4 regions of the Terrabacter sp. 05T424 genome follow, and region 2 is predicted to be linked to each of the others. Evidence: riboswitches for the same ligand, from Rfam matches in the RefSeq annotation. Region 2 holds a riboswitch; each other region holds the start of a gene.
What was found. A riboswitch is a leader RNA that binds a small molecule or an ion and turns the genes downstream of it on or off. The one in region 2 is predicted to bind S-adenosylmethionine.

Region 1 (3,388 bases), on a different contig from region 2:
CTGGAAGGAGCGCCTCGACGGCGACGAGCTCCTCGTGATGGCCGGTGACTTCAACGCGGACTACGGGCACCCGGGTCTGCGAGACCTCGCCGAGGGGCTCGACGACGCCCAACGCACCGACGGCCAGGGCTGGGTGCGCACCTGGCCCTTTGCTGGCAACCGCCTCCCGGCCTTCGTGCAGCTCGACCACCTGCTGAGCCGCGGCCTGACGGTCGTCTCCGCGGGACAGGTCGCGATCAACCGCGCCGACCACGCCGCGGTCTGGGCCAGCTACGCCCTGCCGAAGCGCTGAGCGCCCCTGAACGCACCGAGGCCGCCGTCAGCGCGGTGACGGGGCGGTAGGCCCAGCTGTCCCTCGAATGGTCCGCCGTCTGCTGGGGTGATCACCCCACCGAACCGCAGACCATCAGCCGGTCCTCGGTCGCGCCCGGCATCCACGCTGGTTGCCGGCCGACCGAGGTCACCAGGGGCGCTCGACCTCGACGTCGCGCGGGTCGGTGCCGTCGACGGCCCAGCCCGAGTCGGTCAGCGTCCAGTCGGCCGACGGGCCGTGCTCGACGAGCCCCGCGACGGCCGAGACGAGACGGTCGACGCTCTCGAGCGTCGAACCGAGACCGATGCTCGCGCGGACGGCGGTGCCCGACCGCTCGCCCCACGGGTCATCGAGCAGCTCGTCGACGAGCAGGTGGGCGCAGAACTTGCCGTCGCGGACGCCTATGCCGTGCTCCACCGAGAGCACCTGCGAGACGAGCGAGGAGTCCCAGCCGTCGATGGTGAAGGCGACGACGCCGACCCGGTCGTGGCCCTCGCCGAAGATGGAGAGCACCTCGACGCCGGGCACCTCGTCGAGGCCGGCGGTCAGGCGCTCGAGCAGCTGCGTCTCGTGCGCCTCGATGGCCTCGCGGTGGCGGCTGATCGTCGCGCACGCTGCGGCGAGGGCGATCGCGCCGATCACGTTCGGGCTGCCGCCCTCGTGGCGGGCGGGGCCGGTGGCCCACGTCGTGCCCTCCTCGGTGACCGAGCGCGTCGCGCCGCCGCCGAGCAGGTAGGGGTTGCCGGCGTCGAGCCAGTCCGAGCGTCCGGCGAGCACGCCTGCGCCGTAAGGGGCGTACGTCTTGTGGCCGGAGAAGGCGACGTAGTCGGCGTCCCAGCCCGCGAGGTCGATGGTGCGGTGGGCAGAGAGCTGGGCCGCGTCGACGGCGATGCGGGCGCCGTGGGCGTGGGCAAGCGCCGCGAAGCGCTCTACGGGCCACACCTCGCCGGTGACGTTCGAGGCCGCCGTGAGCACGACGAGGCGGTGGCGCGACGGGTGGTCGTCGAGGGCCTCCTCGAGCAGGGCGTGGGCGTCCTCGACCGTCTGCGGCACGGGCAGGCGCACGGTGCGGAAGCGCCCCCAGGGCAGCAGGGTCGAGTGGTGCTCGGTGCCGAAGACGAAGACCGTCGTACGGCTCGGCAGCGCCTTGCTCAGCAGTGCCCAGGAGTCCGTCGTCGTGCGCGTGAAGATGACGGAGTCGTCGTCACGCGCGCCGACGAAGGCGGCCACCTCGGCGCGGGCCTGCTCGTACCAGGCGCTGCTCAGACGTGAGGCGAAGCCCGCCCCCCGGTGCACCGAGGAGTACGTCTCGAGGGCCCGGTCGACGGCTGCCTTGACGGTCTCGAGGGCGGGAGTCGAGGCGGCGTGGTCGAGGTTCGCGTATGCCGTCTCGCCGCGCAGCGTCGGCACGCGCAGTCCCGCGCCGACGACCGCCGGCAGGGAGGCAGCCTCGGGAACGACGTGCAGCGTGCGGGTGCGGACGACCGGGGCGGGCGTGCCACCACAGAGTGAGGTGCTGGGAAGAACCGACATAGGAGTGCTCCAGGGGCTGAGGGACCCACCGGATGCAGGTCCGCGCTTGCCGACCCGGATCACTCGAGCTGATCGGGGGTCGACCTGGTCGTCACCCGGAGCACCCCACCGCGGAGGAGGGTTGCTGGCCAGCGAGCCGGGGCTTGTCACTGGCACTCATGACCTGGCATCGAAGATAGGCGGGCGCTCGCAGCCCTGTCCACCCTCCGATCCCCGGATGTCGGCATCTGAGACGGAGGGTCAGGACAGGGCGCCCGACGCCGACCAGCGCGCTCGCGCCGATGTGCCCTGTTGCGCGTGTGACGCGTGAGTTCAGAGGTGCCTTGACGTACGGTGCGACCATGGGGTCACGTCCGTCCAGCAGCCAGCGCTCGAGCACCGCCGCGGCCACACGCGCCAAGGGGGTGACCGGCAGCACCTCGTCACGCCCTCCCGCTGCGCGCTCGACCAGGCCCGCGCAGCGCAAGCCCGCTGCGCGCAAGCCGCCGGCGAAGGCCGCCTCCAAGACCCGTGACGGCGGGCTGCCCTTCCCGTTCAGCGCCATGCGCAGCACCTGGATGGGCGTCTCGCACATGGCCGGGGGAGCGGTGCGACGCGTCGGTCACAGCGCCGCCGACCTCGAGCCCGAGCACCGCCGTGACGGCATCGGCTTCGCGCTGCTCGCCCTCGCGGTCGTCGTGGCCGCCCGTGAGTGGTGGGGCGTCGCCGGCACGTTCGGGCAGGTCGTCCACGCGATCTTCGCGGGCACCTTCGGCAGGGTCGCCTACGCCGTCCCGCTCGTCCTGCTGGCCCTCGGCCTCCGCATGCTCCGCGCCCCCCAGGACGAGGCGACGACCAACCGGATCGTCGTCGGCACCATCGCGCTGACCTTCGCCGCCTGCGGTCTGGCCCATCTCGCCGACGGCATCCCCAACCCGCCCGACGGCGCCGACGGCATGCGTGCGGCCGGCGGCATCCTCGGCTTCCTCGCCTCGAGCCCCCTCGCGGCCGCCGTGTCGCCCTACGGCGCAGTCGTGCTGCTCGTCCTGCTCGGCATCTTCGGCCTGCTCGTCATCACGGCGACACCCGTCAACCTGATCCCGACGCGCCTGCGGCAGCTCAAGGCCCTCGTCATCGACCGGGGCCACCACGACGCCGAGCCCGACGCCGGTGACGACGCGCCCGCGGCCGCGGTCAAGCGGGCCCGGCGCAAGGCCGTCGACCTGTCCGACCGCGACGGCGACGAGGCCTTCCGCCAGGCCGCGCAGAAGGGCGCCGACGACGAGCCGACGACGCGCCTGCGCCCCGGCGAGAAGCGCCCGACCGCGCCCGGCGTGCTGGCGCCGCGCCCCTCCGGCGAGAAGGTCATCGACGCGACCGACCCGAAGACGCTCGGGGCCCCCGACACGAGCAAGGTCGGCCCCAAGGCCGAGCTGATCCCACCGCCCATGTCCGACCTGCCCGCTCGCGTCGAGCAGCTGAGTCTCGGCGGCGACATCACCTACCAGCTGCCCGACCACGCGATGCTGACTCCGGGCCCGCCGCACAAGACCCGCAGCGAGA
Region 2 (3,388 bases):
TTCGCCGAGACCTCCCACGCCGTGATGCGCTCGCTCGAGCCGGGCGAGTCGTGGCGGTGGTGCTTCGTCGACGAGGTCGTCGGCTGACCCAGCCGGGGGTGCGTGCCCCGGCGGGCGGCATACGTCCTCGGCATACGTCCTAGACGTGCGTTCTGGGCTGCACCCCAGCCGCGGCCGGGCGCTGAACGGCACGGCCGGCGCAGGCCGACCGTGCCGTTCGTGCACTCCGAGGAGTCAGGCCTTCGCCGCGGCGAATCCCTGCTCGAGGTCGGCCACGATGTCGTCGATGTTCTCGATCCCGACCGACAGGCGCACCAGACCCGGGGTCACGCCGGCCGCCACGCGGTCCTCCTCGGGTCCCTGCGAGTGCGTCGTCGATGCAGGGTGGATGACGAGCGAGCGCACGTCGCCGATGTTCGCGACGTGGCTGTGGAGCGTCAGCGCCTCGACGAACTTCTTGCCCGCCTCGAGGCCGCCAGCGATCTCGAAGGAGAGCACGGCACCCGCCCCGCGGGGCGCGTACTTCTGGGCGGTGGCGTACGAGGGGCTGTCGGGCAGGGAGGCCCACACGACGCGCTCCACCTGCTCCTGGCCCTGCAGGTAGGCGGCCACCTTGGCGGCGTTCTCGAGGTGGCGCTCGATGCGTAGCGACAGCGTCTCGAGACCCTGCGCGATGAGGAACGCGTTGAAGGGCGCCGCCGACGGCCCGAGGTCGCGCAGCAGCTGGACCCGAGCCTTGAGGATGTACGCGAGGTTCGCGCCGAGGGCGCTGCCGACGCCGAGGTCGCGTGCGAAGACGAGACCGTGGTAGCTCTCCTCGGGAGTGTTGTAGTTGGGGAACTTCTCCGGGTCCTTCGCGTAGTCGAACCGGCCCGCGTCGACGATGACGCCCGCGATGGACGTGCCGTGGCCGCCGAGGTACTTCGTCGCGGAGTGCACGACGATGTCGGCGCCCCACTCGATCGGGCGGATGACGAACGGGGTGGCGATGGTGTTGTCGACGACGAGCGGCACGCCGTGCTCGTGGGCGAGCGCCGCCACGGCCTCGATGTCGAGCACCTCGGCCTTCGGGTTCGCGATGGTCTCGCCGAAGAAGGCCTTCGTGTTGGGGCGCGCGGCGGCCCGCCAGGACTCGATCGAGGTCGGGTCCTCGACGAAGCTCACCTCGATGCCGAGCTTGGGCAGCGTGAACTTGAGCAGGTTGACCGTGCCGCCGTAGAGGCTGGGGGAGGCGACGATGTGGTCGCCGGCCTCGGCGAGGTTGAGCAGGGCCAGCGTCGTCGCGGACTGTCCCGACGCGACCAGGAGCGCGCCCACGCCGCCCTCGAGCGCGGCGATGCGCTGCTCCACGACGTCGGTCGTCGGGTTCATGATCCGGGTGTAGATGTTGCCGAACTCCCTGAGCCCGAACAGGTTTGCCGCGTGGTCGGTGTCGTTGAAGACGTAGCTGGTCGTCTGGTAAATAGGCAGGGCGCGGGCCCCGGTGGCGCTGTCGGCGCTCTGGCCGGCGTGGATCTGCTTGGTCTCGAAGGACCAGTTGGGTTCGGTCATCTCTCGTGTGCTCTTCCTCAGTCGTGTCGATGACCGGGCCTGCGTCGAGGTGACCGGCCGGCGCACCGACGGGTCGGTGCGGGAGAGGAGCTCTCCGCGCTTGCCCGAGCGCCGAGGGCGTCGACGGGCCAGGTCCTCACCCGGGGCACCCCGCCGCGGTGGGAGGGTTGCCGGCCAGCGAGCCGGGGCTTGGCGCTGGCACTCATGACCTACTCGCGAGTGTACGTACGCGTGTCCGGCAGATGGGAGCGCGTGTCCTCATGGTGGACGTGCTTGGGGGTCGTTCCGCTTCTGGGTTCGTGATGCCTCAGGTGAACCCTGCTGTTGCGCAGAGCAATTCGTTGTCCACAGGTGCGCGCGAGCCCTTCCCATCGAGTCGAACACATGTTCTACTGGAGTAGTCCAAAGTGCTGCTGAGGGAGGGGACGTATGCCGTACGTCGCGTCGTCACGAGGCTCCTTCGGGCTGCTCGGTGGCCGCCCGCCGCGGGTGGTCGACGTGACCTGGGTCCACGATCCAGGGGCGTCCGGTGGTCGCGCGCGGCGGGTCGTGTCCGTGCTGTCGAGTCGGTTTGCCGGCGAGGTGTTGTACGAGGCGACGGACGTCGCTCACTCGTGCGTGCTGACCGAAGAGATCGAGCGGGCGCGGTCGGTGGAGGTGACCGAGGGCCTGTTGCGGGACGGTGAGCGGGTGATGGCGCAGGTCGAGGCGCTCGAGGTGGCGAAGGCGCGCGTCGAGGCCGACCTGCTCGCTGCGTACGGGGCGTTGCACACCATCGAGGCCCAGCAGGTCGCCGCCTTGCCAGCCGGTGGGAGTGCCGTGCGGATGGCGGCACTGGCCTCGCCGGAGCGGCTCGTCGCGGAGGAGATCGCGCTGGCGACCGGGGTCGGGGTCGGTGAGGTGTCGCGGCGGCTGGCGTTGGCGACGGCACCGCGGCGGCACCGGCGCGTCCTGGCCGCGTTGCGGGCCGGTGGCACGTCGCTGTACCGGGCGGTGCAGCTCGCCTGCGACACGGTTCAGCTGTCGGATGTGGATGTCGCGGTGGTGGAGGAGTCGGTGCTGGCTCCGTCGCGGGACGGGCGGGTGGTGGGGCAGCGGACCTTCACGACCCGGTTGACTCGCGCCATCGCGTCGGTGGACACGAGGGGCGCGGGGGAGCGGCGGGCGCACGCGAAAGCGCGGCGTGGGGTGTTCGGGCGGATGGTCGGTGACGGGATGGGGTGTCTGAGCTTGACGGCCGATGCGGGCACGGTCGCGGCGATCCTGGACCGGCTCGACACCCGTGCTCGCGCCGCGCGAGGCGGAGGAGACRCGCGGACCCTGGACCAGCTGCGCTGCGACCTGGCCACCGAGGCCCTGCTGCGTGACGTCCTCGCCGACGCGTGTGACGGGCCTGCGCCTGCGCCGGCCACCGGTGACGCGGCGGCGCGGGTGTGGCTCGTCGTGCCGTTCGAGGTCGCCACCGGCCAGAGCGACGCGGCGTGCGAGCTGCCCGGGCACCGCTGGGTCACCGCCGCCCACGCCCGCGAGATCATGACCCGCCCGGGCTCGGTCTGGCAGACCCTTCCCGTCGACATCCGCGACGGCCACGCGATCACCCGCCCCACCAGGGCCTACCGGCCCACACTCGCGATGGTTGAGCACGTCCGAGCGGTCGACGGKACCTGCCGCGGCCCCGACTGCCACGTCCCCGCSACCCGGTGCGACCTCGACCACGAGATCCCGTGGCCGGCSGGCGAGACCTCGGTGACGAATTTCTACGCCAAGGAACGCCGCCACCACAACGTCAAGACCCACGGCATCTGGACCAGCACCCCCGTCGCCGACGACGGCCTCG
Region 3 (3,388 bases), on a different contig from region 2:
CGCCGTCGTCATCACGTGGGCCATCAAGGTCTTCCTCGAGGAGACCGACCGTTTCATCGCGTGGGAGGTCGGGCAGGGTCTCCACCCGCCGCGCGCACCGCAGGGAGCCGACGTGCGCGTCTGGGCGGGCGGCGCCAGCGACGGGATGCGCCGCGACCGCGACACCACGGGCGCTGCGGCGCCGGGACGCATCGCCGGCCACGTCAGCCGACTGCGTGGGGGGAGTCGCCGCGGTTCGGGCTCCGACGGGTCTGCTGCGGGCGCCTTCGGCGCGTCGCCCACCGGGCCCGGCCGGTCCGACCGTGCCGGCCTGCCCGAGGGTGTGCGCCAGGCTGCGACCGACTACGTCCTCGAGTCGGTGCGCAAGCGCCTGGAGCGCTGACCTCCGAGCCTGCGGCTCTTCCAGCCCGTGTGCGGGTGGGGGCGATCCACACCCCTTCGCACCGAACGCCCTTGGTCCACAGGCCTGCTCAGGGGCCTGTCGGCGTGTGGCCGGCGCGGCCACGCTCGACCCATGCCGAAGATCTCATTGTCAGGGCCAGCCGAGCTGCTGACCATCATCCCCTTCCACCTCGGGTTCCAGCCCGAGCGCAGCGTCGTCGTGGTGTGCTTCCACGGCAAGCGGCTGGGACTCGTGGCCCGCCAGGATGCCGTCGACCGCCCGGTCGCGGTCGAGTCCGCTGCCCAGCTGCTGCCGACCGTCCTCGACGGGGCACCCTCGTCGGTGGCGGTCGTCGGCTTCGAGGACGAGCCCGACCAGTCGCTGCCCCTCCTCGAGGAGCTCGTCCAGGGTCTCGAGCGGGCACGTGTCGTCGTGCGCGAGCGGCTGGTCGTCCGCGGCGGGAGGTGGCGCTCCGTCGGCTGCGACTGCTGCCCCGACGAGGGCTGGCTGCTGCCCGAGCAGGCAGACGTCCCGGCGGTCGCGAGCTACGTCGCCCTGGGCCACTCCGTGCTTCCCGACCGAGCCGGCTTGGCCCGACTCGTCGAGCCGCTCGACCCGGCCGCCCCGCGCCATGCGCTGACGGTTGCCGCCATCGACGACTGGCAACGGCGCTACGCCGAGGCGGGCGGTTCGATCTCGGGTTCCGTGTCGGGCTCGGCGGCTGCCCGTTCTCGCAGGTCTGGTCGGCGGCGCCGGCCAGCTGACGCCGGTCTGAGCGTCCTCGACGGCGGTGATCTGTCAGCGCGACAGTTCCTCGTCAACGACGCGCTCGTCGCCTGGAGCGGCCTGCTGCACGGCGAGATCGAAGGCTTCGGGCTGGAACACTGGCTGCCAGCCGTCGTCGGCCCCCTCCGAGACGTGGAGTTCCGAGATGCGGTCGTGGGCTGGCTCTGCCCGGGCTCGGTGTCACTGGAGTCGTTCCCCGACGAGCTGGTCGCCATGCTGGAGGTCTTCCTCGGCCCCGACCTGCGCGTCCTCTCCTCGGCGCCGTCGGCACCCTCGGCGTCGTCGCCTGCCTCTGCGCTCTCGTCCGCTGCTGTCCGCGGCGACGTGGCCGAGTGGATGGCAGACCTCGACGGTGACTCGGAGATCTGGGACGACGCGGCGGTGCCCAGCGAGCTCGACGGTGGCTGGGACGAGTGGGACGACGCGGCCGCCCCGCGCCTGCTGCTCTCGCGGCTCGAGGAGGTCTGCCGCATCACGCCGGCCGCCCACGCCGCCCCGTTGCTGTCCGTGCTCGCGTCGCTCGCGTGGTGGTGCGGTGACGGTGCCCGCGCCGGCATCGCCGCCGACCGAGCGCTCGAGCTCGAGCCCGGCCACCGACTGAGCCGGCTCGTCCGGCAGTCGCTCGACGCCGGACTCCGACCCCCGGCGTGCGCCTAGGAGGTCGCTCCGCGACCCCGAGCCCCCACTCGCGGCCCGCCGCGACGGGGCGTCCCAGGTCGTGGACCAGAGGCTCTGTTGCGGCGTGGGCCTCGGTTATGGTGGGCAAAGGTCATGAGTACCAGCGACAAGCCCCGGCTCGCTGGTCGGCAACCCTCCGTCGCGGTGGGGTGCCCCGGGTGAAGACCTGGCCGCACCCGTCGCGGGTGTGCGCAAGCGCGAACACCAGGAGTGCCTTCGATGACCGTTACGCACCGGAAGCAGAGCACGCGTCGTCTCGCGCGCCCGGTCCCGGGCTCCGACCTGGCCGGCGCGTCTCGCCCGGTCGGGCACGAACCTGCCCGCGGCGAGCCGTCCCGGCGACCGGTCCCGGACGGTGCCTGGCGCGACGGTGACCCCGTGGGCCACCGCCAGTTCGCGGACATCGGCGACGTGGAGCTCGAGCGCGGGGGAGCGGTGCCCGACGTCCGCATCGCCTACGAGACGTGGGGCAGGCTCAACGAGGCCGGAGACAACGTCATCCTCGTGGAGCACGCCCTCACCGGCGACAGCCACGTCGTCGGTGAGGCCGGCGAAGGTCATGCCTCGCCCGGCTGGTGGAACTCCCTCATCGGCGGTGGCCGCACGGTCGACCCCGACGAGTGGTTCGTCATCGCCGCCAACGTGCTCGGGGGCTGCCAGGGCAGCACCGGTCCCTCCAGCCCGGCCCCCGACGGGCAGGCCTGGGGAAGCCGGTTCCCGTACGTCACCGTGCGAGACCAGGTGGCCGCCGAGCGGGCCCTGCTCGACCACCTGGGCATTCGCCGGCTCGCGGCTGTCGTCGGCGGCTCGATGGGGGGCATGCGCGCCATCGAGTGGGCCGTCACCCATCCCGCCGACGTCGACCGGTGCATCGTCCTCGCGTCGACTGCCTACGCGACCGCCGACCAGATCGCCTGGTGCCAGCCCCAGCTGCTCGCCATCCGCAACGACCCGGACTTCGCCGGTGGCGACTACTACGCCGGCGACCGTCGGCCCGATGCGGGCCTCGGGCTCGCGCGCCGCATCGCCCACATCACCTATCGCACCGAGAGCGAGCTGGACGAGCGCTTCGGGCGCGAGGCGCAGCTGGGCGAGGACCCGCTGCGAGCGGGTGACCGGGGCAGGTTCGCCGTCGAGTCCTACCTCGACCACCATGCCGGCAAGCTCGCGCGTCGCTTCGACGCCAACTCCTACGTCGTTCTCACCGAGGCGATGAACTCGCACGACGTCGGCCGCGACCGCGGTGGTGTCACGGCGGCCCTGGCTCGCGTCGAGGCGGACTGCACCATCGTGTCCGTCGACACCGACCGGCTCTACCCGCCGCGACTGTCGGACGACCTGCACGCCGCGCTTCCGCGCTCGCGCCGCGAGCACATCACGTCGGCGTTCGGGCACGACGGCTTCCTCATCGAGGAGGACCAGGTGGGGCGCATCGTCAGTGCCGCGCTCGCCCGCGGGCGGGCCGACCGCACCTGAACCGTCCTGCGGCTCGGGGGGTTTCGCTGCGGGTCGTCGGCACTCGTCGCCGGCCTCCCCGTCGGC
Region 4 (3,388 bases), on a different contig from region 2:
CCGAGCTGGCCGAGCGCCACGTGGAGCTGCCCGAGCAGGTCGTCAACGTCGGCGACGAGATCTTCGTCAAGGTCATCGACATCGACCTCGAGCGTCGCCGTATCTCGCTCTCGCTCAAGCAGGCCAACGACCAGGCCGTCGCGGCGTCGGAGTTCGACCCGACCCTCTACGGCATGGCTGCGGAGTACGACGAGCAGGGCAACTACAAGTACCCCGAGGGCTTCGACCCGGAGACGAACGAGTGGCTCGAGGGCTTCGACGCCCAGCGCGAGAAGTGGGAGCGTCAGTACGCCGACGCCCACGCTCGCTGGGAGTCGCACAAGGCCCAGGTCGACGCCGCGACGAAGGCCGACGCCGAGGCTGTGGCCAACGCGGGCTCTGCGACGTCCTACTCGTCCGCGACCGGTGACGTTGCCGACTCCGGCGACGCCGACCGTGGCGAGCGCGCTCCGCGCAACGCCCCGGCCCCGGCCGAGGGCACCCTGGCTTCCGACGAGGCGCTCGCTGCGCTTCGCGAGAAGCTGACGGGCAACTGACGCCAGTCACCGCCTGACCGAGAGCCCCGGACCGTCACGGTCCGGGGCTCTCGTGCTCTCACGAGGGGCTGGGGCCCCCTGGCGTCGGGTGCATCCCTGGCGTCGGCGGTGGCAGCCCCGTGGACGGCCTCGGCGGGCCGGCATCGACGATCATCGGCCCGCGCGCGCCGCCGTGGCCGCGGCCGAGCATCAGCGACGAGGTGCTCTGGCAGGACCATCTCCCCACATCGGCCGAGAGGTGGTTCGTCGTTGCCGACGGGCGCGGTCGGGTCGACTGGTCGTTCACCAGCGATGGCACGACGAAGCTGCACGTGCTCGTGTGCCAGAGCACCCCTCCCGGCTACCTGCAGCGGCTGCGCGAGCTCGGAGTGGTCCACTCCGTCGACGTGATCACGCTGCCCGGCCTGGTCGGGGGCTCTGGCACCCCGACGATGATGGACGGAGCTCCACTGGCACCCGACGGGCTCCCCATCCGGCTCGAGCTGAGCGAGGTCCAGGTGGAAGGCGACGCCGTGCGGACCCGGTATCGCGTCCGCCCGCTCGAGTGAGACACCTTCCCGCACGGAGGCGTGACGCCTACGAGCGGAGGGAGAGCCCCGCCGCGTGGAGTGCCTCTTCGAGGATGCGCAGCGCTCTGGGGCCGAAACCATGGAGCGCGAGCAGCTCATCCGGCCGGCGCTCGACGAGCTGATCGAGCCGCGTCACACCGATGGACGACAGGGCACGGGTTGCGGGTGCACCGATCTTCGGGAGGTCGCTGTCAGGCACCTACCGATCGTAGGTGCCGGCTGCCGATGCGGGCGTCTCAGGATTCAAGAAGGCCCGGAGCTAATTTCCGACTGGATCGATAGGAATTAGTCGACGGTCCGGAAACTGCGTGGCAGTCAATTGCGCTGTGGCACAGGCAGATTCAGCAGTGGGTGGCGATGGAGACTGTCGTTGAGGTAGGCCCGTAACGAGCTCTTGAGCCGATTGACGGCCTCCGGACGGGTTCGTAGTGTGATCGCCAGGTCACGAGCTCCAGTGCCAAAGCCCCGGCTTGCTGGACAGCAACCCTCCTCCGCGGTGGGGTGCTCCGGGTGAGGACCAGGCCGTCGCCAGCAGGTGACGGCAAGCGCGGACTCGAGGTGATCGGGTCCCGGACCCGAGGAGCCGTCATGGCGCGCAGCACGAGCACCTGGCTGGTGCTGCGCCGCCATGTCGACCTGCTCCGTGTGTCCAGCGCGCTCTGTCGTCCCTGACGAGCGACCGACGCGGCCGCCGACCACCTCGGCGGCCCCCGGGCGCGCCCGGCCTTGAAGCGGTGACCCCGTATGCCGGCGCGCAGCGAGCAACCGCACCCCTTCGCCCGTCCGACCCCTCCGCGAGAGTCGTCGACGGGCCCTCCGACGCACCCTTCAGGAGCTCTCCGTGTCCACCACCTCCGCCGTGCGCACCCTTGCCACGGACCTGCCGCCCGTCGCGGCACCGCCCCCACCTGCCCGTTCAGCCGACGCGCCGGCCCTGACCGTCGTGGTCCGCCGAAACCCGTGGACGTGGGTGGGAGTGGCCGCCGTCGCCGTGCTCGTCGCGATGTTCGTCAACGGCCTGGCCACCAACCCCGGCTGGGACTGGCCCATCTTCGCGCGCTACTTCGCGACCGAGACCGTCATCAAGGCGCTCGGCACGACGATCCAGCTCACCGTCCTCGGCACCGTCGCCGGCTTCGTGCTCGGCGTCGTGCTGGCCGCGATGCGCCTGTCGCCCAACGCCTTCCTCCGTTCGGTGGCCTGGGCCTACATCTGGGCCTTCCGGTCGATCCCGCTGATCGTCCAGCTGCTCTTCTGGTTCAACATCGCCTACCTCTACCAGTCCATCTCGTTCGGGCTGCCCTTCGGGCCGTCCTTCGGCAGCGTCGCGACCAATGACCTCTTCGGTGCGCTCGGGGCCGCCGTGCTCGGCCTCGCGCTGCACCAGGCGGCCTACGCGGCAGAGATCATCCGAGGCGGCATCCTCTCGGTCGACGAGGGGCAGCGGGAGGCAGCGTCCGCTCTCGGCATCCCGCGCCGCCGGCAGTTCCTCCGGATCGTGCTGCCGCAGGCGATGCGCTCGATCCTGCCGAACGCGGCCAACGAGGTGATCAGCCTCTTCAAGGGCACCTCGATCGTCTCGGTGCTCGCGATCCCCGAGCTCTTCTACCAGGTTCAGGTGATCTACGGCCGCAACTCCCGCGTCGTGCCACTGCTGCTCGTCGCGACAGTCTGGTACATCATCCTCACCACGCTGCTCTCGATCGGGCAGTACTACGTCGAACGGCACTTCGCGCGCGGCAGCTCACGGACGCTTCCACCGACACCCTTGCAGCGCCTGCGAACCCGCTGGGCCGCCCTCGCCACGACCACGTCGCGCACCGCCGGCACCACCACCGAGGAGGTGGCCCGATGACCGCCGTCGTCGACCTCCGCGGCGTCACGAAGTCGTTCGGTCCCAACCGGGTGCTCGACGACGTCGACCTCGAGCTCGCCGAGGGCACCGTCACCGTGATCCTCGGGCCGTCCGGCTCAGGCAAGTCCACCCTCCTGCGCAGCATCAACCACCTCGAGAAGGTGGACCGGGGGCAGGTGCGCGTCAACGGCACACTCATCGGCTACCGCCAGGTGGGGGAGCGGCTGCACGAGCTGCCCGAGCGTGAGGTGCTGCGCCAGCGCAGCCGCATCGGCTTCGTCTTCCAGAGCTTCAACCTGTTCCCGCACCTCACCGTGCTCGACAACGTCGTGGAGGCGCCGGTGTCGGCGCAGCGTCGACGCCGTGCCGAGGTGGAGCCCGAGGCCCGAGCTCTGCTCGAGCGGGTCGGCTTGGGAGACAAGGCCGCC

Region 1: another riboswitch for S-adenosylmethionine. It lies ahead of AC1DE0_RS04710 (aminotransferase class V-fold PLP-dependent enzyme); the one in region 2 lies ahead of AC1DE0_RS16300 (bifunctional o-acetylhomoserine/o-acetylserine sulfhydrylase).
Region 3: another riboswitch for S-adenosylmethionine. It lies ahead of metX (homoserine O-acetyltransferase MetX); the one in region 2 lies ahead of AC1DE0_RS16300 (bifunctional o-acetylhomoserine/o-acetylserine sulfhydrylase).
Region 4: another riboswitch for S-adenosylmethionine. It lies ahead of AC1DE0_RS13990 (putative leader peptide); the one in region 2 lies ahead of AC1DE0_RS16300 (bifunctional o-acetylhomoserine/o-acetylserine sulfhydrylase).

Annotation. Positions count from the first base shown of each region.
Region 1 is NZ_JBFTLB010000001.1:1,008,347-1,011,734, forward strand. Features, by position in the region: gene AC1DE0_RS04705 (endonuclease/exonuclease/phosphatase family protein) at 1-292, shown strand, start outside; gene AC1DE0_RS04710 (aminotransferase class V-fold PLP-dependent enzyme) at 461-1,846, opposite strand; SAM riboswitch class IV at 1,884-2,010, opposite strand; gene AC1DE0_RS04715 (FtsK/SpoIIIE family DNA translocase) at 2,188-3,388, shown strand, end outside.
Region 2 is NZ_JBFTLB010000007.1:368,554-371,941, reverse strand. Features, by position in the region: gene AC1DE0_RS16305 (Na+/H+ antiporter) at 1-87, shown strand, start outside; gene AC1DE0_RS16300 (bifunctional o-acetylhomoserine/o-acetylserine sulfhydrylase) at 235-1,551, opposite strand; SAM riboswitch class IV at 1,643-1,761, opposite strand; gene AC1DE0_RS16295 (13E12 repeat family protein) at 1,981-3,388, shown strand, end outside.
Region 3 is NZ_JBFTLB010000015.1:20,266-23,653, forward strand. Features, by position in the region: gene AC1DE0_RS21085 (YkvA family protein) at 1-382, shown strand, start outside; gene AC1DE0_RS21090 (DUF4192 domain-containing protein) at 515-1,825, shown strand; SAM riboswitch class IV at 1,936-2,050, shown strand; gene metX (homoserine O-acetyltransferase MetX) at 2,066-3,322, shown strand.
Region 4 is NZ_JBFTLB010000006.1:97,262-100,649, reverse strand. Features, by position in the region: gene rpsA (30S ribosomal protein S1) at 1-536, shown strand, start outside; gene AC1DE0_RS14000 (hypothetical protein) at 656-1,084, shown strand; gene AC1DE0_RS13995 (helix-hairpin-helix domain-containing protein) at 1,113-1,304, opposite strand; SAM riboswitch class IV at 1,546-1,659, shown strand; gene AC1DE0_RS13990 (putative leader peptide) at 1,694-1,777, shown strand; gene AC1DE0_RS13985 (amino acid ABC transporter permease) at 1,947-2,960, shown strand; gene AC1DE0_RS13980 (amino acid ABC transporter ATP-binding protein) at 2,957-3,388, shown strand, end outside.